Regions from separate parts of the Mycobacterium sp. NGS26 genome, predicted to be linked through region 2. Evidence: riboswitches for the same ligand, from Rfam matches in the RefSeq annotation. Region 2 holds a riboswitch; the other holds the start of a gene.
What was found. A riboswitch is a leader RNA that binds a small molecule or an ion and turns the genes downstream of it on or off. The one in region 2 is predicted to bind magnesium.
Positions count from the first base shown of each region.

Region 1: linked by a shared signal. The riboswitch ahead of AC5Y6X_RS09570 (Rv1535 family protein) and the one ahead of AC5Y6X_RS15365 (hypothetical protein) in region 2 are both predicted to bind magnesium.

Region 1 covers NZ_JCALDU010000002.1:727,923-731,320, forward strand. The annotation lists gene AC5Y6X_RS09560 (NAD(P)H-dependent flavin oxidoreductase) at 1-190, shown strand, start outside; gene AC5Y6X_RS09565 (TetR/AcrR family transcriptional regulator) at 187-831, shown strand; M-box (ykoK) riboswitch at 893-1,077, shown strand; gene AC5Y6X_RS09570 (Rv1535 family protein) at 1,365-1,604, shown strand; gene ileS (isoleucine--tRNA ligase) at 1,819-3,398, shown strand, end outside.
Region 2 covers NZ_JCALDU010000004.1:204,367-207,764, forward strand. The annotation lists gene AC5Y6X_RS15360 (NRAMP family divalent metal transporter) at 1-1,317, opposite strand, end outside; gene AC5Y6X_RS15365 (hypothetical protein) at 1,322-1,537, opposite strand; M-box (ykoK) riboswitch at 1,810-1,982, opposite strand; gene AC5Y6X_RS15370 (O-methyltransferase) at 2,064-2,723, shown strand; gene AC5Y6X_RS15375 (acyltransferase family protein) at 2,727-3,398, opposite strand, start outside.

The DNA.
Region 1 (3,398 bases), on a different contig from region 2:
CGAATCGCAGCTGCGCATCAACCAGGCCGCGGGGCACCCGGGCGCCAAGGCGCGCGAGCTGGCCACCTACTTCGTCGGGCAGGTGGTCGGTTCGCTGGACCGGGTGCGCCCGACGCGCTCGGTGGTGCTCGACATGGTCGAGGAGTTCATCGACACCGTCGGGCGGCTGGAAGACCTGGTCGAGAAGTGACCACCACGACCCGGCGGCGGCGCGCGGTCAGCGCCGAGGACAAGTCGCAGCGGCGCGACGAGATCATGGCGGCGGCGAAGGAGGTGTTCGCGCGCAAGGGTTTTCACGACACCACCATCGCCGACATCGCCAAGCGGGCCGGCCTGGCCTACGGCTCGATCTATTGGTACTTCGACTCGAAGGACGAGCTGTTCCACGCGTTGATGGCGGTCGAGGAGGGTGCGCTGCGCGGTCACATCGCCGCGGCGCTGGCCCGGCTGCCGGGGTCGGATAACGGCGACGAGGTGCCGCTGCGGACCGCCGTGCAGGCGACGCTGGAGTTCTTCGAGGCCGACAAGGCCACGGTGAAGCTGCTGCTGCGCGACGCGTACGCGCTCGGCGACCGCTTCGAGAAGCACCTGGGCGGCATCTACGAGCGGTTCATCGACGACATCGAGAGATTCGTCGTCGCCGCCCAACGGCGCGGGCAGGTGATCGCCGCGCCGGCCCGGATGGTGGCCTACACGCTGGCGGCGCTGGTCGGGCAGCTGGCGCACCGGCGGCTGAGCACCGACGACGACGTCACCGCGGCCCAGGTGGCCGACTTCGTCGTCGCGCTGGTGCTCGATGGGCTGCGCCCGCGCGCGATCATGAACGCATAAAGATTCGAAAACACCGGCCCGAATCGGTTTGACCGTCGCGCACCCGTCGTGCATCATCGTGTGGGCACCTCGTTAGGTGAGGCGTCTACACGAATACAGGCCACTGACCCCGAACGTCCAAAGACGCCCCGGGTCAGGACAGCTCCTCCCGGCTTAAGGGTTGAGCCCAGGTGGCTTCCGGCTTGGATTTCTTTCCAGGCCAGGACACGTCGTGTAGTGCCGAAGCTCTGACGAGAGGGGTGCGGATCTTCGGCTGTGGCCGGTTTCTGTACTCCCTTTGTGCACGCACATCGTGCGGGTTGGCCGCGCGCGTCGTTGCCGCAGAGGAGGTGAGGGACGAATGGGTTCCAGCGATAGTCCGGGTCGAAGTCCGGGCTCTGTTCCGTCCCGATCCGGTCTCCGGCGCGACGCCGTTTGAGTCGCCGCGACGCCAATCGGCTTACCGGCCAAGCGTTCTCGGATCGGAACCAGCGCGGGATGGGACACGTCAGTCCAGTTAATTCCTCGTTTCGAATTCCCTCTAGGAGCCGACCATGACCGCAGCCCTGCACGACGAAGTGGTAACCGTAGCGCCCGCCCGCAAGCTGACGGTGGTGCGCGACGCGACCGAAACGCGGGCCCCCGCGCCGAAGAAGGTGACCCGCCCGGCCGACGGCCGGACCATCGTGATCACCGACCCGTTGGTCGACGGCACTGCCCGCTTGTTGAGCATCGGCGTGCGCCACGTGTACGCGGCCCTGTGGCGCGTGGGTGTGCTCGAAGTTCGGTCGTAGCCCAACGGCTAGAATCGACCTACTGGCATCGATCCGGCCATCACCGGGGAGCCTTCGGAAGAACGGCCGTTTAGGCCCAGTAGAACCGAACGGGTAGGCCCGTCACAGCCGTCAACGAGCGGTCGCGCGGCAGCGCGGCAAGCGGGGTGGTACCGCGGCGCTCGCGCAGGTAGCGCGTCGTCGTCCCCAGGCCTAGTGGCACAGGAGACGACGGTTGACCGAGCACACTTACCCCAAGCTGGGCGGCGGCGCGCCCGACTTCCCGGCGCTCGAGCTCGAGGTCCTCGACTACTGGGCCCGCGACGACACCTTCCGCGCCAGCATCGCCCGGCGCGACGGCGCCGAAGAGTACGTGTTCTACGACGGGCCGCCGTTCGCCAACGGCCTGCCGCACTACGGGCACCTGCTCACCGGTTACGTGAAGGACATCGTCCCGCGGTATCGGACCATGCGCGGCTACAAGGTGGAGCGCCGGTTCGGCTGGGACACCCACGGTCTGCCCGCCGAGCTCGAGGTGGAACGCCAGCTCGGCATCACCGACAAGTCCCAGATCGACGCCATGGGCATCGCGGTATTCAACGAGGCCTGCCGCGAATCGGTGTTGCGCTACACCGACGAATGGCAGGCGTATGTCACCCGCCAGGCGCGCTGGGTCGACTTCGACAACGACTACAAGACGCTCGACCCGTCCTACATGGAGTCGGTGATCTGGGCGTTCAAACAGCTGTGGGACAAGGGCCTTGCCTACGAGGGCTACCGGGTGCTGCCGTACTGCTGGCGCGACGAGACCCCGCTGTCCAACCACGAACTGCGGATGGACGACGACATCTACCAGAGCCGCCAGGACCCCGCGATCACGGTGGGATTCAAAGCGGTTGACGGCGAACTGGCCGGCGCGTATTTGCTGGTGTGGACGACGACGCCGTGGACGCTGCCGTCGAACCAGGCGGTCGCGGTCAACCCCGAGGTGACCTACGTGCAGGTGCGGGCGGGGGAGCGGCGCTACGTGCTGGCCGAGGCCCGGCTGGCCTCCTACGCCCGCGAGTTGGGTGAAGAGCCCGACGTGCTCGGCACCTATCGCGGCGCGGACCTGCTGGGCACGCGCTACCTGCCGCCGTTCCCGTATTTCATGGACTCGCCCAACGCCTTTCGGGTGCTGCCGGGCGACTTCGTGACCACCGAGGACGGCACCGGGATCGTGCACATGGCGCCGGCCTACGGCGAGGACGACATGACGGTCGCCGATGCGGCCGGCATCGAGCCGGTCACGCCGGTCGACGCCAAGGGCCGGTTCGACGCCAGCGTCCCGGACTACCGGGGGCAGCACGTCTTCGACGCCAACGCCCAGATCATCCGCGACCTGAAGAACGGCAGCGGGGCCGCCGCCGCGAACGGCGCGGTGCTGCTGCGCCACGAGACCTACGAGCACCCCTACCCGCACTGCTGGCGGTGCCGCAACCCGCTGATCTATCGCGCGGTGTCGTCGTGGTTCGTCGCGGTCAGCCAATTCCGGGACCGCATGGTGGAACTCAACCAGCAGATCACCTGGCACCCCGAGCACGTCAAGGACGGCCAGTTCGGCAAGTGGCTGGCCGGCGCCCGCGACTGGTCGATCTCCCGAAACCGCTACTGGGGCACGCCGATTCCGGTGTGGAAGTCCGACGACCCCGCCTACCCGCGCGTCGACGTCTACGGCAGCCTCGACGAGCTCGAACGCGACTTCGGGGTGCGCCCGGACAACCTGCACCGGCCCTACATCGACGAGCTCACTCGGCCCAACCCCGACGACCCGAC
Region 2 (3,398 bases):
CAGGGACCACACGATGGTCCACGCAATGATGTTCTGCCGCACCGTGTTCACCCACGGCCCCAGCACGGTCCGGTCATTGCAGAGCAAAACCAGGAACACGGTCGCCGAGGGCAGCAGCACGCCGGCGAGCGCCTGCACGCCCTGGGTCACCAGGCCCAGGATGTGGTCCGGGCTGAACGCGACCGCCGCCGACACCGCGAGCAGGAATGCGTAGCCGCCGTAGAACAACGGGGCTTCGCCGATCTTCCAGTGCAGCGAGTGCCGCTTGCCCAGCGCGTCGCCGATGGCGTAGGTGGTGGCCAGCCCGATCGCGTTGGCGCCGATCAGCGATGCGTCCAGCAGGATGATCGCGAACAACACTCCCACCGCGCGGCCGGCGTGCTGGGAAAGCGCGGACGCGACGGCGCCCGCGTCGGTGAAGTGGCCGACGTCGGCGGTGCCGGCCAATCCGAACGCTGCCACCGCCATCAGCACGGTCGACCCGGCCATGACGACGATGATCCCGATGACCAAATCGGCTCGCGCGTAAGGAATCCAGCGTGCCGTGATGCGCTTGTCGACCACGTTGGACTGCTGGAAGAACAACTGCCACGGCGCCACCGTGGTGCCCACGATCGCGACGACCAGCAGCAGCACGGTGGAGTTGAGCCCGCCCGGGAACTGCGGCATCAGCCCGCCGGCGCTCGCCGTCACCGAGGGGTGCACCAGCAGCACCATCGGGACGATCAGGATGTTCACCGCGATCAGCAGGAACATCAGCGCCTCCCAGCGCCGAAACGAGCCCCCGGCCACCACGGCGAACAGCAGCGCGGCGGCGGCCGGGATCGCAACGATCCGCGGGCAGCCCAGGAAGCCCAATGCCAGTGAGACACCGATGAATTCGGTGACGATGGTCAGGGCGTTGAGGATCAGCAGGTCACCGACGCTGAAGGCACCCCAGAACTTGCCGAAGCGCTCGAAGATCAGCCGCGCGTGCCCGACCCGGGTCACCGCGCCGAGCCGCAGCACCATCTCCTGGTTCACGTACAGCACCGGAATCAGCATCGCCAGCGTCCACAGCAGGCCCATCCCGTAGTTCTGCCCGGCCTGCGCGTAGGTCGCGACGCCGCCGGCGTCGTTGTCGCCCACCATCACGATGAGTCCCGGGCCGGTGATGACCATCAGGGTCCGCAGGCGGCGCCAGCGGCCACCGAACGCGCCGGTGCCGTCCCGCCGGATGCGGCCGAACGCGCCGACGATGTCGCCGGTGTGCGCGGAATCCAGCACGGCCGGCCCGGACGCGTTCACGCCGCGCTGCTGGGCCGAGATCGAGGTCATGGGATCACCGGCGGGTGTCGGCACGGTCCGACGGGTGTCCGCCCAGCGAGGCGGTGACCATCGCGATCGGCATCCGTGAGACGTACAGGTTGGCGCGCTCCTGCGGCGTCAGCGCGCGCCCCGCGCACAACCTGCCCATCAGCTGGCGGCCCGCACGCAGCATCGACCGCCCACGCAACCTGGTAACACCGGAAACACGGTGTGCAACAACAAAAGCCATGATCGTCACCTCTTTCGGGTCCGATCGGCTCGTGACATTCAACGGCGCCCGAGCGTGCGTGGCGGCGCGCCATCGACGGCGCGGGGCCCGCGAGTGCTCGTGAAGTTCAGGCGGTGCGAAGAGTGCCGGAACCGGATCGGGACAAGACGGATTTCGGATAGGGACTATCGCCGGGACTCATCTCGCCCTCACCTCCTCACGGCCGGGACACGCACGGGTGCCATCACGTTTCACCTGAACGGAAGAGGCGATGACCGGCGCCAATGACGCCGGTCGCACCCCTCTCGTCGGAGCTTCGGCACTGCACGGCGTATCCGGAAGATCTCCGGAAGCCACTTGGGCTCAACCCTTGAGCCGGGAAGAGCTGTCCTGACCCGGGGCGTCTCTCGACGTTCGGGGTCAGTGGCCTGTATCCATGCAGACGCCTCACCTACCGAGGTGCTTGCCCGTCCATGCTGGCACGCGGTCCGCTGCTCGTCAAACTCATTAGCGGTTTCGTTACGCCGTCGTGGCTACCCTCGAGGACATGGCCACAACATTGCGGGATCCCCGGGTCTCCACCGTGCTCGATCGGATGTACGCCGAATCGAAGAAGCAGATGTCGCTGCTGCGTGAGCGGCGCGACCAGTTCGACCGGCCGATGACGGCCGCGGAACGCGCGGAGGCGATGAGCGAGTTCTACATCCCGGTGACCCCCGAGGCCGGCCGACTGCTTTACGCGCTGGTGCGCGCGACGCGCCCGGCCACGGTGGTCGAGTTCGGCATGTCCTTCGGCGTCTCGGCCATTCACCTTGCGGCGGCGGTGCGCGACAACTGCACCGGGCGGGTGGTGACCACCGAGCTCAGCGGCACGAAGATCGCCGCCGCGAAGAAGACCTTCGCCGAGACTGGACTGGACGACGTCATCACCATCCTCGAGGGGGACGCGCTCAGCACACTGCGGGGCGTGGACGGACCGGTCGGGTTCGTCCTGCTCGACGGTTGGAAGGACCTGTACCTACCGGTGATCAAGCTGCTCGAACCGCGGCTGCCGACGGGCGCGTTGATCGTCGCCGACAACACCAGCGCGGCGGACACCGGGCCCTACCTCGACCTCGTGCGCAATCCCGAAAACGGCTACACCAGCTTCAATTTCGCGGTCCGGGAAAGCGACAGCATGGAAATCAGCTGCCGCACCGACGATTGACGATCACCGCAGGGATTCCTCCAGCCACGGCGTCAGCCACTTCACCCCCTCCGGGGTGAGGTGGACGCCGTCGCTGCGCACCTTGATCCCGTCGACCTTGGCGGTGTAGACGCCGTCCGGGCACAGCTTCTTGTTCAGGTCGAGGATCGCGACGTTGGGATGGTGGGCAACCGTGTTGCGCAGCATGGTGTTCCACTGGTTGACCCGGTCCGGCTGGTCCTCCGGGTACAGCCGGCCATCCGGCTTTTCGCCGCCGCGGCTGTAGGGCACGGTCGCCACCACCACGCGAACCCCGGTGGAGCTCACGATGTTCAGGGCCCGCTCGAGTTCGCCGTTGAGGTACGCGTCGAAGGTCGGATCGCCGATGTGGGTCCACTGTCCCTCGTTGACCCGGTCGACGGTCTCCCAGCGGCCGATGATCAGCAGCGCGACGTCCGGCTGGTCCTGGTTGACCTGGGCCGACCAGCGGGCCGGCCAGCTGTCGCATTCGGGCCGTTGCTCCAGCGTCTGGCCGATGTAGCGGTACGGCGTGCCGCGCACCAGGCTGCAGCCGATGACGGTGTGGTCGCGGAAGGCGAATCCGGGCGTCGGCGGAAGGTAGTGCATCCAGGTCCAGCCGATCGAATCGCCGAACACCGAAACGGTGAACGGCCGGTTGGGATCCCGCGGCCGCGG